DNA from 2 places in the Arthrobacter sp. B0316-1-20 genome. Region 2 is predicted to be linked to the other one. Evidence: riboswitches for the same ligand, from Rfam matches in the RefSeq annotation. Region 2 holds a riboswitch; the other holds the start of a gene.
The links. A riboswitch is a leader RNA that binds a small molecule or an ion and turns the genes downstream of it on or off. The one in region 2 is predicted to bind cyclic di-AMP.

Region 1 (10,601 bases), on a different contig from region 2:
GTACTGTTCCCGGCACCAAAAGCACCGTCGGTCCGAACTTGTCGTACAGTCGGCCGACGGCCGGTGCCAGCAGGCCCATCAGCAACCCGCCCGGCAGCAGCATCAGGCCGATCTTCAGCGGTTCCAGCCCCAAAACCTGCTGCATATATATAGGGAGCAAAATGATGGTGCCGAACAGTGCCGCCATGCTCACGGCCATCAGCCCCACGGACATGGAGAAGTTGACGACACGGAAAGGACGCAGGTCCAGCAGCGCCTTGTCCGAGCGCTGCAGCCGCACCTGGCGCAGCAGGAACACCAGCAGTGCCACCCCGCCGGCCGCAAACGCGACCCACATCGCGCCACCCGAGGTGGGCTCCGCCGTCGTTGTTCCATGTCCGGAACCCACCTGGCTGAGGCCGTAAATCAGCCCGCCGAAGCCAATGGCGGAGAGCACCACGGACGGCACGTCCAGCGGAACCTGCCTGGGCTCGCTGACGTTCTGGATCTTCCGGTTGCCGACCAGCAGCATGGTCAGAGCGATCGGCAGCACCAACCAGAACATCCAGCGCCAGGACAGCGCATGGAGGATGAGGCCGGAGATGGTCGGGCCGATCGCCGGTGCCACCGAAATCACAATCGAGACGTTGCCCATGGTTTTCCCGCGGTCCTCCGCCGGCACCAGGTTCATCAGCGTGGTCATCAGCAGCGGCATCATGATCGCCGTACCCGACGCCTGCACCACGCGCGCCACCAGCAGCACCTCGAACCCCGGCGCCAGCGCGGCCAGCAGCGTGCCCGACGAGAACAGCAGCATGGCCGCCGTGAAAACCTGGCGCGTGGTGAAACGCTGCAGTAGGAAGCCGGTCACCGGGATGACCACCGCCATGGTCAGCATGAACGCGGTGGTCAGCCATTGGGCCGCGCGGGCGCTGATGTGCAGGTCTTCCATCAGGTCGGTCAAGGCCACGGACATGATGGTTTCGTTCAGGATCACCACAAAAGCGGAAACCAGCAGGATGCCGATCACCCTGCGGTTGCGGCGCGATTCATCTGCCGTCAAACCGCTGCCTTGGGCCTGCCCGGGCCGCGCCGAGTCACTATTCGTCGACGGTTCATTACTCACGGGAGAATCCTCGGGTGGGAGTGCGTGCTGTTGTGGTCGGCCTCCGAAGGGCCAAGAACGCCGGCGAAAACGGCGGAATAGTAGTCTAACCCTCGGCCATCAGCTCCTATTCCCGCTACCCCTCACGGTCTGGCAAATAACGACGCCGGTGCTCGCCCGACGGGGCAGGGTCGCCTCGGAATGGGGCGGGGGAGTGCGCTGCAGTTCCCGATGCCAAGCCTTGGGCCAGAGACGGACTGCGGACCGCAAAGCCCGGTTAAAGAGGCAAAGCTTCGCCCCAAAGGGAGAAGCTTCGCCGGTTAAGGCAGCGATTACGCGTTACGGAGGCAACGCCCCGTTGTATAAGGGGCCCCGTGTTAAAGAGCCGTGTTAAAGAGGAGAAGTTTCGCCGGGAAGAGGCACGGGTCCCCTTGAGGAGGAGCCTGCCAGTTAAGAGGAGAAATCCTGCAGTTAAGGAGGAGATGCCCGTGCTTAAAGAGGAGAGGCCCCGTCGGCGCATGCCGACGGGGCTCCCTGTGGTCCTGGGCCGGCCGTTGGGGGGAATGACCGGCCCAGGAAACTGTGGGGCTACTAGATGGTGTAGTAGCCGGTGACCGGCATGGCGCTCACGTCGTGAACCAGGGTGCCCTGGCTCGGGTTGAGCGCGCTGATCATCTTGCCGCCGCCGAGGTAGATGCCGATGTGGGCGCCGCCGTTTTGCACGACCAGGTCGCCGGCCTTCGGGTTGCTGGTCGGCGTCAGGGCGCTGCCCTGAGTCTGGCTGGTGCGGGGCAGGTCGACGCCTACCTGGGCGTAAACCCACTGGGTGAAGCCGGAGCAATCCCAGCCGGAGGTGGAGGTGCCGCCCCAGACGTAGGGGGTGCCCACGCCCTGCATGGCGATGTCCACGATGCTCTGGTTGCCGCCGGTGGAAGCGGGCTTGATGTCGGTGCTGGCCAGCGAAACGGTGGCGGTGTCTGCCGGTGCAGCCTGGGTGGCTACGGTTGCCACGCTGGTGCCCTGGGCAGCCTGGCCGCCGCCGGACTGGGTGCCCTGCGCGGAACCGGTCAGCGCGATCTGGTCGCCCGGGTAGATGATCGTGTAAGCGTTCAGCCCGTTGGCGGCCAGTACGTCCTGCACGTTCTTGCCGTACTGGGCGGCGATCGTGCCTACGGTATCGCCAGCGACCACGGTGTGGGTGGCGGCGTCGGAAGCAGCTTCGGTGCTGGCGTTGGCCGGGGCGGCAACGGCGTCCGCAACATCGGCTGCACCGTAGGTCGGGACGATGACATCGGAGGCAGCGTTGGCTGGCAGGCCGACGCCCAGCATCAGACCGCCGGCAGCCGTGACAACGGCGGCGCTGCGGCCGACGGTGCCGGCGTGGGATGAAACAGCGTTGGTCAGGCCGGCCACAGTGGTGTTGCGGACGGGGGTGGCGCGGTGGCGTGCACGGTTGTTTTTGAGCAGCAAGAAGTAACCTCTCCCAATGCTTACGAGGTGAGCTGTCGGATTCGGATGGGAGTCACCCGGTCGTGCGGTAGTGCGGCATGCACTCCACGCGACTTAACCCCAAGGGCCCCAAAGGGGCCCGGAAAAGTGGGTCCCCCGCCTCTGCCAGATGTCTAGCGAACGAACTCGGGAAGGTTGGCAGAGCTCAGCAATACCTTCCGAGGACGGCGGCGGATGTTCGCCGTCGTTGCAATTACGTTACATAACGGTTCGATAACTGTCCAAGCCCTGAGATTTACCTGTGGATAACCTGAGAGCGGGGCCTCGTCGGGAAGAACAGACATCCGACGCGGGCGATACCACGGGGTATGGCCGCTACATCCACCGGCACAATCCGCCCAGAAATCCATCCACATCGCATTACTTGTACGGTGACTTGGTGGTCAACTTCACTCTCAAGCAACTGCAGTACTTTGTGGCAGTCGCCGATCACGGATCGATCTCCGCCGCCGCAGCCGCCAGCCACATCTCACAAGCGGCAATGTCTCAGTCGCTGACGGATCTGGAACGGATCGTGGGCGCGCAGCTGATGGTACGGCACCGGTCCCGCGGAGTGGCTCTGACAGGTGTCGGCCAACAGTTCCTGCGAGACGTCCGGAGCCTGGTCCGGCACGCCGATGACGTGCATAACAGCATCATCGAGCGCCAGCAGGGACTGGTCGGTCCGCTGGCCATTGGCTGCTACAGCACCCTCTCCGCCTTCTGGGTCCCGGTGATCAGCGAACGGTTCATCAAGCCCCATCAGCGGCTCACTGTGACCATGGAGGAAGGGGAAGCCGCCGAGCTGCAGCACCGGATGCAGGAGGGCTACCTGGATGCGGTGATTACCCATACGCGGCACTTGCTGCCCGGCGTGCAGGCGCGAACGGTCAAGGAAGGCCGGCCCTATGTTCTGCTGGCGGCCGACCACCCGCTGGCTTCCCGAAAAAGCGTCCGGCTTGCCGAACTGGCCGAAGAGGACTTCGTCTCGCTGGACATCCCGACCGTGCGGGACAACCAATTGGTCAACCTGCGGTTGTCCGGACTGGACCCGAAAATCGCTTGGCGTTCTTCGAGTTTTGAAGCTGTGCGGGGCATGGTGGCCCGCGGCCTCGGCTACACCGTGCTGGTGCAGCGGCCGCCGGCTAACCACAGCTACGACGGTCTTCCGCTGGCCACTGTGGAGATCGACGGGCCGGTCGGGCACAGCGACGTCTGCGTGGCCTACGCCAGCGGCACCAAGCCAAGCCTCAGGCTGAGGGCCTTTCTCGACTTCTGTGCGGAGGTTGGCGGCGCGGCTGCGAGCGGATCCGGCGAGCGCACGACGGCGTGACGCGGCTTAACGCGGCGCCCAGCCGACAAACGCACGACGGCACGGCACGGCTTAACCGTGACGGCAGCCGCTGCCTCGGGCAACGGCCGCCGTAACGTTCAGGCCTAGCGAGCAGAGACTACATGTTCTCCGCAGTGAGGTCCTGGTTCTTACCCTCCTTGATGCCCAGGATGCAAAGCCCGGCCAGCACGAACGCGCCGGCCCAGACCGCAGCGACCATCCACAGTTCACCGCCGGCCGCCAGCACGAGGCCGCTTGCGATCATCGGGGTGAACCCTGCGCCCAGCGTGGAGGAGAGCTGGTACACCAGCGAAGCGCCGGTGTAGCGCACCCGGGTCGGGAAGAGTTCGGCGGTGAATGCACCGAACGGGCCGAAGATGGTGCCCTGGATGACGCCGTTGGCCAGGAACAGGCCGATGGCAAAGAGCCACAGCGTTCCGAGTTCCAGCATCCACATGATGGGGAAGGCCAGTACCGCGCCGGCGGCGATGCCGATGAGCATCACCGGACGGCGGCCGAGCTTGTCGCTGTGCCGGGCGGCGAACCAAATGGCAACGACGGTTAATGCCGCGCCGATCGCTTTGACGTTCAGCACGGCGGTGCGGTCCAAGCCGACTTCGTCCACCACGTAGGAGATGGCCCACACGGTCATCAGGCCCTGCACGGTGTAGGAACTCATGCCCACCAGCGTGCCCATGACGACATTCTTCGGGTATTTCGTCAGCACTTCGAGAATCGGGATCTTCTTCTCGTCGGCCTTATTCTCCAACGCCAGGAACAGCGGAGACTCGGCTACTTTGAGCCGAACAACCAGGCCGATGCCCACCAAGACGATGCTGATCACGAACGGCAGCCGCCAGCCCCAGGCCAGGAACTGTTCATCCGGCAGCACGGACACGGCCGAAACCGCGAGTGTGGCCAACACTGCGCCGGCGGGGCCGCCCATGTTGGCGAAACTGGCCGCGAACCCGCGGCGCTCCTTCGGCGCGTGTTCCAAGGCCATCAGCATGGCACCGCCCCATTCGCCGCCCACGGCCAAGCCTTGGATGATGCGCAGGACGATCAGCGCCAGCGGAGCGGCCATGCCGATCTGGGCCGTGGTGGGTAGCAGCCCGATCAGCGTGGTGGCCACGCCCATCAGCATCATGGAGGTGATCAGCACGCCCTTGCGGCCGAGCCGGTCACCAAAGTGGCCGAAGATGATGCCGCCGAGCGGGCGGGCAAGATAGCCGACGGCCAGCGTGGCGAAGGAGGCGAATATACCCACGGCGGGGTCCAAGTTCACGAAGAAAACCGTGTTGAAAACCAGCGCCGCCGCGGTGGCATAGAGGATGAAGTCGTAGAACTCGATGGCGCTGCCCAAGAAGCTGGACGCCAGGATACGCCGCATTTCCGGCGTGTTGAGGCTGGGGATCTTCAGGTCGTCCGCAGGTTTGCCGTGCTTGGCCGGTGTCGACGCCGTTGTCGTGTCATTGCTCATTGTGCAGCCGCCATTTCATGGTCATCGGTTCCGCCGACTCCAGTCGGCCCCGGGTCGGTGGAAGAGAAAGAGATCACGTCCAGATCATCGGGGATCAGGAATGTGCCGTTGAAGTTCTGGCCGTGCGCCTGCCATACCGCGTCCGGCGTGGTTCCCGGCACGAGGTGGTGCAACGCCAGGGTTCGTGCCCCGGCCTGCTGTGCGATCGCGATCGCGTCCTGAGGCGAGGTGTGGGACCTGCGGTGGTGGTCGATCGAAGCCCGGGCTTCCTCGGTGTCGATGCTGCCATACGCGCGCTGGACCCAATCGAAGTCGATGGCTTCGTGCAGCAGCAGATCGGTGCCGCGGGCGAGCCGCACCATATTCTGGCAGGGTGCAGTGTCGCCGGAAATGGTGACCGACCCTTCGGCCGTATCGAAGCGGAAGGCGAAGGCGGGCGCGACGGGCGGATGCTCCACCAAAGTGGCCGTCACTGTGACCAGTTCATCGCGGTAGATCTCGAACGGCTCCATGCCGGCCGGCGTCGGGTTCTGGTTCGGGTGGTAGCCGATGGTGTCGGGGACGACGATGTCTTCGGCCACGAAATAGTCCAGCGGCGAGGGGCGCAGGGCGTCGATGACCCGGTCGTTGAGGTCGGTGGCGTAGGCCTGCATTAGGTGGTGGAACATGTCCCGGGTACCCGGTGTAGGCAGTTCCGGGAAGACCGGCGACGGCGGCACCGCCGCGCGGGGGGAGGGAGGCGGCAGTTCGCCCCGGTCACCCGGACCTAGAATGCGGATGCTGCGCTGTCCCGGCGTGAGGGTGAATAGTCCGAAGATCGCGAGCCCGGCCAGATCGATCGTGTGGTCGGAGTGCAGGTGGGTCAGGAAAATTCCGCGCAGTGACGAAACCTGGAGGCCGGCTTTCATCAGTTGGCGTCCCACTCCGTTGCCGGCATCCACCAGGTAGACGGCATCGCCGACGACGACGGCAGTGGAGATGCCGGTGCGGCGGCCTGCGTTCTCACCGGTCCACCAGCGAGGGCCGCCGGCTGTGCCCAGCGTGACGACGTGCGGTTTGAGGGAAAGGGTCATCGGGTCGAGCTCCTAAAGATCTGTCCGCCCGTGGTGCCGGCGGAACCTGAACTCCATGATGCGGCTCACAAAGACTTTCGTAAAACGGTAATAACCGGCTAACTTCAACGGTTTTACTTATGACTTGCGCCGTCCCGGACAGGACGCTCGCCCGTCCTGCCCCATTGTCCGAGCCCGACGGCGGGAGTAGGCTCCGGCTTAACCGGGCCGCGAGAACGACCGGCGCTTCGGCTTGCGGCCGGCGGCGTGGCCCAGCCACTTCGGAGAGGAATGAAGCGCCATGCCCATCACCCGCGATCTGATTATCAATGGCGAGCACGTCCCGGCGGTTTCCGGCAAGACAACCGAGGACATCAGCCCCTATACGGGCGACACTTACGCCACCGTCGCCGCCGCTGGTCCGGAGGATGTCACGCGAGCCGTCGACGCGGCGTCGTCGGCCTTTGACTCCTGGGCCGCCACCCCTCCTACCCAGCGGGCGAAGATCTTCCTGAAGGCTGCCGATCTGCTGGAGGAGCGGATGCAGCAGGGCATCGAGCTGATGGCCGGAGAAGTCGGTGGAGTGGCGGTCTGGGCCGGCTTCAACATCCAGCTGGCCGCCAACATCCTACGCTCCGCCGCGGCGGCCACCACTGCTCCGCGAGGTGATGTGCTCGCCACCGATCTGCCGGGCAAGTTCTCGCTCTCGGTCCGCCAGCCCTATGGTGTGGTGGCGGCGCTCTCGCCCTGGAACGCTCCGTTCATTCTGGGTATCCGCGCCATGGCCATCCCGCTGGCCGTGGGTAATACGGTGGTGCTCAAGCCCAGCGAGGACGCACCGCTGGCCTGCGGCCTGTTCCTCGCGGACGCCATGCTGGATGCCGGCCTGCCGCCGGGAGTGCTCAACGTGATCACGAACGACCGCGCGGACGCGAACGACGTCGTCAGTACCTTGATCTCCGACCCGCGCGTGCGGAACGTAAATTTCACCGGTTCCACCAAAGTCGGACGGATCATCGGCACGCTGGCGGCGCAGAACCTGAAGCCGGCGGTGCTCGAGCTCGGCGGCAAGAACTCGCTGGTGGTGCTGAAAGACGCAGACATCGATTACGCCGTCCAAGCAGCGGCTTTCGGCGCGTTCATGAACGCCGGACAGATCTGCATGTCCATCGACCGGGTGATCGTGGACCGCAGCATCTCCGATGAGTTCTCCAGCCGCTTTGCGGAAAAGGTGGCAAAGCTGCCCACCGGCGACCCGATGAATCAGGCCACGGTCATTGGACCGCAGGTCAACCAGAGCTCGGCGGACCGGCAGTACGCCCTGATCGACGACGCAGTTTCCAAGGGTGCGCAGGTGCTGGCCGGTGGGGAGAAGGCAGGCCAAGCGGTGGTGCCGGCGACGGTGCTGTCCGGCATCACTGAGGAGATGCGGATCTACGATGAGGAGATCTTCGGTTCAGCCACCACGGTGATGGAGGTGGACGGCCCGGAGCAGGCGGTAAAGCTGGCCAACGACACGAATTACGGGCTGACCTCCGGCGTGATCACCGAGAACCTGGCCGAGGGCTTTGAGGTGGCGCAGCGGCTCAAGACCGGAATTAGCCACGTTAACGACCAGCCGGTGCAGGACGAGCCGATGGCCCCGTTCGGCGGGATCCAGGAGTCGGGCTACGGCAAATTCGGCGGCCAGGCCGGCATCAATTCGTTTACCGAGGAGCGCTGGATCACCATTCAACAAAGCGGACACGCCCAGTACCCGTTCTAGTTTCAGTCGCGGATCCGCACGGCGGTCTCGCGCATGTAGCGGTCTACATGGGCGTAGGCGTCGCGGGTTAATGCTTTCCACAGCTCGACGGCGAGGCGCGGGGTTTCGCTCTCCAACCGGCTGATTGCTTCGGCCGGGAGGAGTTTGACCCGTACCGTTCCGTTGGCGCGGACGGTGGTTTCCTGCCGGTCCGCGCTGCCCAGGGCCATTTCGCCAAACGTCATGCCGGCGCTCAGGGTGGTGAGCTTGACCCGGCTGTTCTCCGGGCCGGGCGACGTGGTGACCACGCTGCCGGACAGGATGAAGTAGACACCGCCGAAGCGCTGGCGGATGCGGCGGATGACGTCGCCGTCGTCGTAGCTGTGCTCTTCCATCAGGTCGGCGAGCGCAGCGGCATCCTCGGCGGCGAGCGGGCTGAGCGCGGGCGAGTCGGCAACGTCCACGGTGGCCGGCTGGCAGAGCTCGTCCCCGTAGCTGGCGATCAACTGGTTTTCGGCGAATTCGACCGCGGCGGTGCGGGTGGCGAACGACGGCACCGCCCGCCCGTCTTCTTCGAACCGCTGCGCCAGGGCGCCTTCGCCGTCGATCAGCACCAAGCCGCGTCCGGCCTGTGCCAGCGACGTCCGGAGCTGCTCCAGCATGTCCAGGGCGACCGGGGCAATTTCATCCACCCGGCGCATGTCCAGGATGATCAGTTCCACCGACTCGTCCAGGTCGCTGACCTCGCGCACCATGGATTCCGTGCCGGCGAACAGCAGATCGCCGTTCAGTTCGATCACCCGGGCGCGGTGTGCGTTGTCCCGCAGCACATCTGCGGCCTCTTCGGTGCGGCGGATGCCGGACGGGGCGTCGGCGATGTCATAGCTGGCGCGGATGGCATTGCGGCCGGTGCGGGCCGCCCGGACGAAGTGCAGCCCCATGTCGTGCGAGATCCGCCGGCTGGCCTCCACCCCGCGGACGCTGCTGCCGTGATCGTTCAGCGGCGGTGAGTAGACGGCCAGACCCAGCTGGCCCGGCAACACCGCAAGCAGTCCGCCGCCGACCCCTGATTTGGCCGGCATCCCCACGTCGGAGAGCCATGCCCCGGCGTCGTCGTACATGCCGCAGGTGGCCATCACGGAGAGGACCCGTTCCTCCACCTCCAGATCCAGCACCTGTTTGCCGGTCAGCGGGTTGGTGCCGCCGTTGGCCAGCGTGGCGGCCATGACGGACAGGTCCCGGCAGGTGACCAGCACCGAGCACTGCCGGAAGTAGTCCTCCGCCACCGGGTCCGGCTCCTGCTCAATGATCTCGAAGGAGCGCAGCAGGTGTGCCAGTGCCCGGTTGCGGTAGCCGTGCCGCGCCTCCGACTGGTAGGTGCGCTCGCTGACCGACAATTCCCGGCCGGCGAAGGCCGAATAGTGTTCCAGGATGCGGCGGAAGCCGGTCTTGCCGCCACTGCCCTTGATCAGCGACGTGGCGGTCAAGGCCCCGGCGTTGATCATGGCGTTGGCCGGTCGGCCGGTGCCGGGCGCCAGCGAAATCTCGTTGAACGCGTTGCCCGACGGCTCCACGTCGACCTTCCGGTCCACGGCCTCCAGGCCCAGATCGGACAGCGCCAGCCCGTAGGTGAAGGGCTTGGAGATGGACTGGATGGTGAACTCTTCGCCGGAGTCGCCGACCTCATAGACATAGCCGTCCACGGTTGCCAGGCAAATGGCGAACTTGTCGGGGTCCACGCCTGCCATCGCGGGAATACCGCCGTAGGGCTTGCCGTCCTTAAGCCCGGCGAGCTCGGCGTGCAAGGTGCGCAGGTAGCTCTGGATAGGGGAGTCCATGCTTGCCAGCCTATGCGGTCGGGCGGCGGGGCTGGATCCGGTCGCCTGCGGAGCCTACCCCTGAAGCGGAACCAACGATCACCTGCGGGAAGTATTGGGGCGGCTAGATTGGCTGCATGAGTGATATTTTGCCGACGTCGGCGGTCGACAATCCGCTGTTCGAGTTGCTGGCGGCCGGCGATCGAGCCGGGACGCTCGCTTACGTGGCAGCGATGGACGACGGCGAGAAGCGGCGGCAGAAGGCACTGGTCCGGAAGCTCCGGCTGGTGGTGTCCGCGGAGCCGACCGGTGCACGCTCTCCTGACGGGTGGTGGCAGGGCGAGTTGCAGCCAGACCACTGGGCCGCGGCGGACATCGCGCACATGGGATGTATCGGCGCGGAACGTTCGGCCGACCTGTCCTACACCGATCGCAAGGTGGCCCGCGATGCGCCGCCGGTGCTGTTTCCCGGCCAGCTGGAGCTGTTCGTCGAATCCTGGTCGGCCCGGTACGAACGAAACCCGAAGGGCTGGGACCGCAACCGCGGTATTGAAGCGATGTTTGACTGGGTGCGCGACGGGCTGGTCCCCGCACCGGTCCAGC
Region 2 (10,601 bases):
GCGGCCAGTGCCCAGTTGCTCGGCGCCGCCGTCGTGATTGTCGGGGACATGAACGAGGGCCGCCTCGCCCAGGCGCGCAGCTTCGGCTGCGAGACCGTGGACGTCTCCCAGGGCCATCCCAGGGACCAGATCGAACAGCTTTTGGGCGTCCCCGAGGTGGATTGCGGCGTGGACGCGGTGGGTTTCGAGGCCCGCGGGCACGGCAAGGACGCCCAAGAGGCGCCAGCCACCGTGCTGAACTCGCTGATGGAGGTTACTGCGGCCGGCGGGGCCCTGGGCATCCCGGGGCTGTACGTCACCGGCGACCCGGGCGGAATCGACGAGGCCGCGCAGAAGGGCTCGCTCTCGCTCTCGCTGGGCACGGGCTGGGCCAAGTCGCTCTCCTTCACCACGGGGCAGTGCCCGGTGATGAAGTACCACCGCGGCCTGATGATGGCCATCCTGCACGACAGGGTGCAGATAGCGAAGGCCGTGAACGCCACGGCCATCCCCTTGGAGGACGCGCCGAAGGGCTATGCGGAGTTCGACGCCGGTGCCGCCACAAAGTACGTGCTCAACCCCAACGGTTACATCAGCTAGGCCCCGCGACGGGGCCTTGAACCTAGGAGCAAACATGGACACCGTCACCTTGGAAGACGCCCGCCGGGTCATTGCCGCCGCCGAGGCCAAAGCCGCCGACATCGGCCAGCCGATGAACATCGCCGTCGCCGATGCGGGCGGGAACCTGGTCTCGCACGTGCGGATGGACGGGGCGTGGCTGGGCAGCATCGACATCTCGATCAACAAGGCCTTCACCTCGCGGGCGTTCGACATCCAGACCAAGGACCTGGGCGACAACTCGCAGCCGGGCAATCAGTTCTACGGCATCCATGCCAGCAACCACGGCCGCATCATGATCTTCGCCGGCGGCATCCCGCTCTCCCGCGACGGCCAGGTGGTCGGTTCGATCGGCGTCAGCGGCGGCTCCGGAGAGCAGGACCAGTCGGTGGCGGAGGCTGGAGCGGCGGCACTCTAGTTTTGGCTCCGGAGCCGGTCAACACCTGATTATCGGCACCGGGCCGCGGACCCGGGTCCGGGTCAGCGCCTGATCGTCGGGACCGGGCCGCCGGCCGGGATTCGGCGTCTGCTCGCCGGGTTTGGCCTGCTGCGCCAGCCGGCCTGACCGGTACGCGGCTACATCCGGATGCCTGCCCCCTGCTTGTTGCGTTCATCACGGCAGGCCTTCACCGCGTCCGCAGTCTGCGCCGCCACGATTCACTGCGCACTTCCCCGAGAGCAGCACTGCGAAGGCTTGGTGCGCGCCGGGCCGCCAATGCTAACTGGAGGCTGCCCGGCGGAGGCGTTACTCCCGGGCGGGGGTCCGATAACGGCCGGGGAACGGCGTGTAACCTCCGAACACTCCCGGCGCGGGGCCCGGATAACGGCCCGGGAACGGCGTGTAACCTCCGAACACTCCCCGGCGTGTAACTTCCGCTCACTCCCCGGCGCGGGGGCTCCACTAACGGCCCGGGAACGGCGTGCAACCTCCGATCACTCCCCGGCGCGGGGCTCCGCTAACGGCCAAGCAGCGCCGCGAATCCCAGGCGGATGCACACTCCGCCCAATTAAAGGAATCACCTTAAACGGAGGAACTTCTGGTGACAAGGAACACGGATAACGAATTTGTAACGCCGCGTGTCGCTCCGGTAATTTTGAATTTGTTCCTATCTATCTAGGTAGGCATCCGGTCCGCCCGTCTAACCCTGCCAGCGGACCGCAAGAATCGAGCTTTTCATCGAAGGCAGGGGCGGAGGAACCACTTACGGTGCTTGGGGGCACCTCGGGGTGAAGTCCTCACCGGCACAGTCGCACTCTGAAATCCGACTGCCGGCAGGACCGAGTGAACTCTCGCTCGAATCCGACAGCTAACTTCGCAGGCGCAAGAGAGGAAACCCTGTGAACAACCCTGTGCGCGGTCGTCGCCGTTCCGACACCCCCACGAATGCCCTGTCCAAGATCTCGCGTTCCGCCCTGGCGAAGATCACCCGTTCCAGCGAGGGCTCCCCTGCCCGCCGCGAAGGGGAAGCATCCCCGGCGGCCTACTCCCTCGCCCGCAAGACCGGCCTGGCTGCCGTTGCCGCCGGCATCTTGGCCGCGGCAGTGGTCCCGGTGGCCCAAGCCGGCGGCACTACCGACGTTGGTTCCGACCGCGCCTCCGAGCAAAGCCCCGTGCAGATTCAGGCGGCCCAGGAGGCCGAAATCCGCTTTGACCGGGCCAAGGTAGCCAGCAAGGCTACGCCGGAGGAAGCCCAGGTTGCCGCCGAGGCCGCCGAAAAGAAGAAGGCCGACGAAAAGGCGGCGGCCGCCAAGAAGGCCGAGGCCGAGAAGAAGGCGAAGGCCGAAGCTGCGGCCAAGAAGGCTGCAGCGGAGAAGAAGGCAAAGGCCACGGCCGCAGCCAAGAAGGCCGCCGCAGCCAAGGCGAAGACCGTCGGCTTTGCCACCGGCAAGCTGGCCGCTCCGATCCCGAACATGAACCAGACCTCCGGCTTCGGCTACCGCCAGAACCCGATCACCGGTGCTGCAGGCGAGCTGCACACCGGCATTGACTACGCCATGGCGTGCGGCACCCCTGTCCACGCGGCCGACGGCGGCAAGGTCGTCGAGGCCGGCTGGCAGGTCGGCGGCGGCGGCAACCGCATCGTGGTTCAGCACGGCAGCGGCCTGAAGACAACCTACAACCACCTGCAGTCGATCGGCGTTTCGCTGGGCCAGAAGGTGGCCAAGGGCCAGTCCATCGGCCAGCTGGGCACCACCGGCAACTCCACCGGCTGCCACCTGCACTTCGAGGTTGTCAAGGACGGTCAACTGGTGGATCCGGCCGGCTGGCTCTAACCCACCCTTGACGACGGCGGAGCTTCCGCCACCGACGACGGCGATGCCCACACGGCATCGCCGTCGTCGTTAAGGGCCGGTCAGGCGAAGGGCCTCGACGCCCGGTCCAGGGCGGCAACTTCGTCGGCGGTCAACTCCACGTCCGTGGCGGCCATCAGCTCCGGCAGCTGTTCGGGCGTCCGGGCGCTGGCCAGCGGAGCGGTAATGCCGGGCTTGGTCAGCAGCCAGGCGAGCGCGGTTGTCGTGAGGGAGATGCCGCGCGACTGGGCGACGGTCTCCAACGCGTCGACGACCGCGAAGCCCTCCATCGTGAGGTAATCACGGAGCATGCCGCCGCGCGGGCTGCTGTCGGCGTCATCCGTCGAGTGGTACTTGCCGGACAGGAAACCGGCGGCCAGCGAGTAGTACGGGAACACCGAGAGGTTGTGTTCGCGGGCCAACGGAGCATAGCCCTGTTCGTAGTCTTTGCGGGCCACCAGGTTGTAGTGCGGCTGCAGCGCGACCGGCAGCGCAAAACCGTTCTGCTGGGCGATGTTCATCCACTCGGCGATCCGCTCGGGAGACAGGTTGGACAAACCGATCTGGCGGACCTTGCCCTCCCTCACCAGGGCGTCGAACGCGGCGGCCGCCTCAATCAACGGGGTGCCCTCGTCGTCGTAATGGGCGTAGTACAGGTCGATGTATTCGGTGCCCAGCCGCTGCAGTGAAGCCTCGGCGGCAGCAGCCACGTTCACCGCCGACAGTCCCTGGAGTTCCGGATGACCGCCCACCTTCGTAGCGATGACGACCGATTCGCGGTTTTTCCGTTCGGCCATCCAGCGGCCGATGATCTCCTCGGATTCGCCCCCGCGGTTACCCGGAACCCACGCGGAGTAGCTGTCCGCGGTGTCAATGAAGTTGCCGCCGGCCTCGGTGAAGGCATCCAGCACCTGCTGTGAACCGGACTCGTCCGAGGTCCAGCCGAAGGTGTTGCCGCCCAGAGCGAGCGGGAAGATCTTGATGTCCGAAGTGCCGATCAAGCGCATCGAAGGTCCTTTCAAAGGTAAGGCGCGGCCTTCGCATGCCGCTTACGTTTAACCTAGCAGCGGCGGACGCGTTCCCCGGACGCGGTAACGGCGCCGCCGGGCGGCCGGCGGCCCGCCGGGCAGTACCGTGCTCCCCTAGACTTTAGCTATGGCCGACTCGCTGACCCCGCAGCAGCGCAGCGCCAACATGGCCAAAATCCGCGGCAAGAACACCAAACCCGAGCTGTTGGTCCGGAAACTGCTGCATGCCAAGGGATACCGCTACCGCCTGCATGGCAGCGCAGGCGGCGGGAAGCTGCCGGGCAAACCGGATCTGGTTTTCGCCGGACGGCGGAAAGTGATCTTCGTCAACGGCTGCTTTTGGCATGCCCATGACTGCAGGGTCGGCCGGCATGCGCCGAAGTCCAACGCCGGCTTCTGGGAAGCCAAACGGACGCGTACGGCTGCCCGCGACGAAGCCCAACGGTCGGCGCTGCAGGCGGCCGGCTGGCAGGTCCTCACCGTATGGGAGTGCGAGTTCAAGAGAACCGGCGATCTGGCCGCGCTCGAGGACAAGCTGGTCGCTTTCCTCGCCTGAGCCGGATTACAGGCCCAACAGCCCCTCCGCCCGCGGGGAAAATCCCGGGGTTGAGGGGCTGTTGGCCAGGGGAACGCGGCAATGGGTGGACCCCCTTCGGGGTTGGGTCAGAGGTGCGTGGGGGCGAACATCTTCAGCAGTGTCTCGACGACGACGACGTTCGGTCCCTCGGCGGCAAAGCTCTCCCGGAGTGCGGGGCCGACATCCTCCGGCGCTACCCGGCGTGCCGGCACACCAAAGGCCTGTGCCAGCGCCACGAAGTCCGGCCGCGCCAGTTCCGTTGCCGTCGCCCGTCCGAACGCGCCTTCCATGTATTCGCGCAGGATCCCGTAGCCGCCGTCGTCCACAATCAGCCAGGTGACCGGAAGGTCATGCTGTCGGACGGTGGCCAGCTCGCTGATCGAATACATGGCCGAGCCGTCGCCGGAGACGGCCAGCACGCGCGCGGGCTTTCCCTGGCTGGCCAGGCCGACGCTGCCGCCGATGGCGCCGGGAAAACCGTAGCCCAGGCCGCCGGCGCCCTGCGCCGAGTGGAATTCACCGTCGCGCGAGTCCCAGCAGCTCCAGGCCCAGTACGCGGAGATGGTCATGTCCCAGAAGGTTTGCATGTCGTCCGGCACGGCCTCGCGGATGTCCGCCATGAAGGTCCGCTCCTTGGCCAGGTCCTGGCTGTCCAGGCGGGCCTGAACCTTGGCCAGGGTGTCTTTGACCAGCTGCTCGGGCGTTTGGCCGTGCCAGTCGGGTCCGTTATCCGGATCGTCGGACAGCGCAGCGTCCAGCGCCTGCAGTGCCTGGCCGGCGTCGGCGCGAATGCCCAGGGCCGGGCCGTTGGACTCCAGGACGCGGGGCTCGGCGTCGATCTGAATGATCCGGCCCCGCGGTTCCATGGTGAAATAGTTGCTCGTCACTTCACCGAGCGACGAGCCCACGACCAACAGGACGTCAGCATCTTCGAGGAGGTCGGTGACGTACCGGTCCTCGACCCAGGACTGCAGCGAGAGCTCGTGGTTCCACGGGAACGCGCCGTTGCCGCCCGGCGAACAGACCACCGGGGCACGCAGCTTTTCCGCGATGGAGCGCAGCCACGGTTCTGCCTTGCCCCGGCGGGCGCCGCCGCCGGCGATGATGGCCGGCCGCTTGGCCTCGGAGAGCCAGTGCACGGCTTCCTTGACCAGCTCGGTCCGCGGCGGGTTGTCGAATGCCTCGGCCAGCGCGTCCTCCACCGGCGGCACCATGATCGGGTCCAGCAGCACGTTCTGCGGCACCTCTACCCAGACCGGTCCCTGCGGCGACGAGATCGCCTCGGTCCACGCGTCCTGAATGGCCGACGGGATGCCGGACGCGTGCTGGATCAACCGCTGGCTCTTGGTGACGTTGGCCGCCGATGCCTTCTGGTCGTCGAGCTGGTGCAGCATGCCCTTGCGGCGCGCGCCCAGGCCTTCCAGTGGAATCTGGCTGGCAATGACCACCATCGGCACGCCGGTGGCATAGGCCTCCTGCAGCCCGGCCAACGAGGTCAGGGCGCCGGGGCCGGTGGAGAGGAACAGCACGCCGACCTCCCCGGTGGCACGCGAGAACCCGTCCGCCGCGAAGGCGGAGTTGTTCTCCACCCGGGATGAGACGAAGCGCAACGGCGAACGGGACAACGCGTCGAACAATCCCAAGGCATGCTGCCCCGGGATCCCGAACACGGTCGTCGCGCCCAACGCACTGAGGGTTTCGACGACGAGGTCCCCGCCGTTGCGAACGGTCGGTTCGGCCGGGGCCGTGGAGTCGGCTTTCCCTGCTGCTGTCATTCGAAGGACTCCTGATCCGATCCCTTGGCGCTGCCGACGGTGGCGCCCGCGCGCTTCAGCGCCTGGGCACTGTAGCCGTTGCCGGACCCGCCTGCCGCGGTATCGGCTATCAGCGAGACAAGTTCGTACGCCACGTGGCTGCCGGCAACCCCTGTCATCTCCGCGTGATCATAGGCGGGGGCCACTTCCACCACGTCGGCGCCGACGAGGTTCATGCCGCGGAACCCGCGGATGATTTCCAGCAACTCGCGGCTGGTGATGCCGCCGGCCTCCGGGGTGCCGGTGCCGGGTGCGTGGGCCGGATCCAGCACGTCGATGTCGACCGAAATGTAGAGCGGGGTGTCGCCGATCCGGTCGCGCAGCTTGGCCACCACGTCGCGGACGCCCTCGTAGTAGACGTCCGAGCTGGTGACGATGCCGAAACCGAAACGATGGTCGTCGTCGAGGTCCTTCTTGCCGTAGAGGGGGCCGCGGGTGCCCACGTGGCAAATGGCCTCGGTGTCCAGGATGCCTTCCTCCACAGCCCGGCGGAACGGAGTGCCATGCGTGTACTCGGCACCGAAGTAGGTGTCCCAGGTATCGAGGTGCGCGTCGAAATGCAGCATGGCGACCGGACCGCCGGCCCGCTCGGCCGCCGCGCGGAGCAGCGGCAGGGCGATGGTGTGGTCACCGCCGAGGGTGACCAGCTTGGTGCCGGCGGCGGTCAGGTCGAGGGCGTTCTGCTGAATGGTCTCGATGGCTTCGTTGATGTTGAACGGGTTCACGGCCATGTCGCCGGCGTCGGCCACCTGAACCTCTTCGAACGGGCTCAGGTCCCACGCGGGATTGTACGGCCGCAGCAGCCGCGAAGCCTCGCGGACGTGGTTGGCGCCGAAGCGGGCGCCGGGGCGGTAGGACACGCCGGAATCGAAGGGTACGCCGACGACGGCGATGTCCGCCTGCTGCACCTGGTCCAGGCGGGGCAGCCGGGCGAAGGTGGCGGCTCCGGCGTACCGCGGGATGCGGGACGAATCGATCGGGCCAAGATGGCCGTTGGCTTCCACACGTAGCTCTTCCATGGTTCTCCTCTGAGGGGTGCGGGCGGCGGGCTGGGGGTCGGTCATTCGGAGCCGCGGATGGCTGCGTGCCGTACTGGAACGACCGACTGACGGTTGCCTCATGTGCAACATCTGTTGCCTGTGATGTTATTTGTGGTGGGGGTAACAGTCAAGACCGCGGTCCGGGCGGCAAGGCGGCAGGGCGGCCAACGCGGAACGGCGCGGCGGCTATCGCGGCACGGACGCCACGGCTACACGGCACTGGCGGCTACCGCGGCACGGACGGCAGCGCAACACGGGCACTAGCGCGCGGCCGCCGGGACCAGCGTCCAGGTGACGATGGCCTCTTCGTCGGTCTCGTTTATCCACGTGTGCGGCTCCCGCCCGGAGAAGGAGATGGTGTCACCGGCGTCGAGTTCGTAGCGCTCGGAGGTAAAGACCAGCGTGATTCTGCCGGCGATCACGTGCAGGACATCCACGTCGCAGTCCACGGAGTAGAGATCGGCCTCCCCGCGGCCCCGCGGTTCGATCACGGCACGGATGATTTGCAACCGGCGCTCGTGCCGGGCGGTCAGCAGCTCCTCCTTGATGCCTTCGCCGCCCAGATTGATCCGCGGCCCCTCCCCCGCGCGCGAGACGTGCGTTTCCGGCATGGAGAAGAGGTCACCGATGGAGATGGACAGCACCTGGCACAGGGTGACCAGCGATGCCACCGACGGCGAGGTCAGGTCACGCTCCACCCGGCTGAGGAATCCCTTGGTCAGCCCCGTCGAATCCGCAACCTGTTCGATGGTCATGCGCTGACCCTGCCGTGCGGCGCGGATCCGCGAACCTATGGCCACCGGGTCATTGCTGGGCTCGACTGGCAGTGCCTTCACTAATCATCCTTCTCGGTGCAGAGTTGACGGAGGTGGCATGCAGGGGTGGCCGAACCACCCCTGCGGAACCAGCGGCAGCGTGGCCGAGTTGACCTGTGCCGCGTGCCACATTTAGCTTAACACTCAACACTTGTTGCCCCACAGGCAATCTTCGGCATGTGTTCCGCGCTATTCTCCCCTGGAGTCTCCCTTGGACAATCAAATCGTCAACGTCGTGATCGTGGTGGCCTATCTGGCCGCCATGCTGCTCTTCGGATGGTGGGGCAAAAGCCGCACCAAGAACACCAGCGACTATCTGGTGGCCGGCCGCCGTCTCGGCCCCGTCCTCTACACCGGCACGATGGCCGCCGTCGTTCTGGGCGGAGCCTCCACCGTCGGCGGGGTGGGCCTGGGCTACAAGTGGGGCATCTCCGGGATGTGGCTGGTCGTGGCGATCGGCTCGGGCGTGCTGTTGCTGAGCCTGCTCTTCGCCCCGACCCTGCAGAAGTTGAAGATCTACACCGTGGCACAGATGCTCACGCTGCGGTACGGCGTGCATGCCACCAAGGTGTCGGGCATCGTCATGCTGGCGTACACGCTCATGCTCTGCGCCACGTCCACCGGGGCGTACGCCACCATCATGGTGGTGCTCTTCGGCTGGGAGCGCTGGCTGTCCATCGCCGTCGGCGGCGCCATTGTGCTGATTTACTCCACGGTCGGCGGCATGTGGTCCATCACGCTGGCCGACATGGCACAGTTCATCATCAAGACCGTCGGCGTCTTCCTGCTGATGCTGCCGTTCACCTGGTCGGCCGCCGGCGGACTGGACGGCATCCGCTCGCGCGTCGATGCGGAGTTCTTCTCGCTGACCGGCATCGGCGTCCAGACCATCATCACCTACTTCGTGGTCTACACGCTGGGCCTGCTCATCGGTCAGGACATCTGGCAGCGCGTCTTCACCGCCCGCAACCCGGGGGTCGCCCGCTGGGGCGGCGCGACGGCCGGCATCTACTGCATCCTCTACGGAGCCGCCGGCGCCCTGATCGGCATGGCGGCCTCCGTGGCACTGCCGGCCATCGAAGTCGAGGACGACGTCTACGCGGACGTGGCCATGAACCTGCTGCCCATCGGCATCGGCGGCATTGTGCTGGCCGCGGCCGTGGCCGCGATGATGTCGACGGCGTCCGGCTGCCTGATCGCCGCGGCGACGGTGGCCCGCGCCGACGTGGTGCCGTTCGTAGCCTCCTGGTTCGGCAAGCACGTCCATTACGACCACGAGAACACCGAACACGATGTGGCCGGCAACCGGTGGTGGGTCTTCGGCCTGGGTGCCGTCTCCATCCTGCTGGCCATCGTGGTGCAGGACGTGGTCGCCGCGCTGACCATTGCGTACGACATCCTGGTGGGCGGCCTGCTGGTCGCGATCCTGGGCGGCCTGGTCTGGAAGCGCGGCACCGGCCTGGGCGCCGCGTGGTCCATGGCGGCTGGCACCATCGTCACGCTGACCACCATGATCGTGCTGGAGATCAACGCCGAGGAACAATATGCCGGCGTTTACGCCAACGAGCCGATCTACTACGGCCTGATCGCCTCCGCGCTGGTCTACGTGGGAGTGTCGCTGCTCACGAAGCCCACCGATGCCGCCGTGCGCCAGGCGTGGGACCGCCGGGTGGCGGGGCAGGCAACGGAGGAAGTCCCGGTCGAGGGCCCCGACGAGGTCGCCACGCGCTGACGCGGTGCGCTGCCACATACGTCTGCTGGCGTGGGCTCTGCCCCGAACGGCAGCTGAGGCTGGCGCCTTGCCCGAACGGCTGCTGACGCTGGTGCCTGGGTCCGGCCAGGAGACGGTGACGGCGGGGCGGTCCTCAAGGGACCGCCCCGACCGGCTACAATGGAGGTTGCGAAGGGGAGTAGCTCCACCGCCGCGCGGTTCACGCGCACTGGGCGTGGAGGCCTGTCGACACACTGGCCAGCGTTAGCGGCCCGGCAGTCCACCTGAGCGCAGGGCAGGTACCGCCTGTTCCGCTGCGCCCGGGCGAGCGAGACCTTCGGTCAGTTGATGGTTAACTGACCGGAGATCATCGAACCGTCTCCGGTCCGACTCAGGAGCAGCGTGACAACGAGCCCCGATCCAGCCGGCCCCGACCCTATGGACGCACACACCGATGGCAAGGCATCGCCGACGAAATCCGACATCCGGCTGTGGCGCCGCTATCTTGCCGACGAACGCGCCGAAGCCGCCATCTACCGCGATCTGGCAAGGCGCCGCGAGGGCGAGGAACGCGAGATCCTGCTGGCCCTGGCCGACGCCGAGGGCCGGCACGAAAAACACTGGCGCGATCTGCTGGGCAAGCATGCCGGACAAAGGCTGCGGCCCTCGTTGCGCCGGACCGTGCTGCGGTTCCTGGCCCGCAGCTTCGGCTCGGTGTTCGTGCTGG

Region 1: another riboswitch for cyclic di-AMP. It lies ahead of AC5RW2_RS13700 (C40 family peptidase); the one in region 2 lies ahead of AC5RW2_RS00500 (M23 family metallopeptidase).

What each region holds. Positions count from the first base shown of each region.
Region 1 is NZ_JBNHHC010000007.1:137,842-148,442, forward strand. Features, by position in the region: gene AC5RW2_RS13695 (MDR family MFS transporter) at 1-1,105, opposite strand, end outside; gene AC5RW2_RS13700 (C40 family peptidase) at 1,676-2,554, opposite strand; cyclic di-AMP (ydaO/yuaA leader) riboswitch at 2,558-2,722, opposite strand; gene AC5RW2_RS13705 (LysR substrate-binding domain-containing protein) at 2,973-3,905, shown strand; gene AC5RW2_RS13710 (MFS transporter) at 4,024-5,385, opposite strand; gene AC5RW2_RS13715 (MBL fold metallo-hydrolase) at 5,382-6,458, opposite strand; gene AC5RW2_RS13720 (aldehyde dehydrogenase family protein) at 6,739-8,202, shown strand; gene glsA (glutaminase A) at 8,205-10,019, opposite strand; gene AC5RW2_RS13730 (MerR family transcriptional regulator) at 10,136-10,601, shown strand, end outside.
Region 2 is NZ_JBNHHC010000001.1:101,221-111,821, reverse strand. Features, by position in the region: gene fdhA (formaldehyde dehydrogenase, glutathione-independent) at 1-579, shown strand, start outside; gene AC5RW2_RS00505 (GlcG/HbpS family heme-binding protein) at 614-1,015, shown strand; cyclic di-AMP (ydaO/yuaA leader) riboswitch at 1,756-1,932, shown strand; gene AC5RW2_RS00500 (M23 family metallopeptidase) at 1,936-2,871, shown strand; gene AC5RW2_RS00495 (aldo/keto reductase) at 2,952-3,896, opposite strand; gene AC5RW2_RS00490 (very short patch repair endonuclease) at 4,045-4,473, shown strand; gene AC5RW2_RS00485 (thiamine pyrophosphate-binding protein) at 4,581-6,269, opposite strand; gene speB (agmatinase) at 6,266-7,327, opposite strand; gene AC5RW2_RS00475 (helix-turn-helix domain-containing protein) at 7,609-8,184, opposite strand; gene AC5RW2_RS00470 (sodium:solute symporter family protein) at 8,426-9,895, shown strand; gene AC5RW2_RS00465 (VIT1/CCC1 transporter family protein) at 10,313-10,601, shown strand, end outside.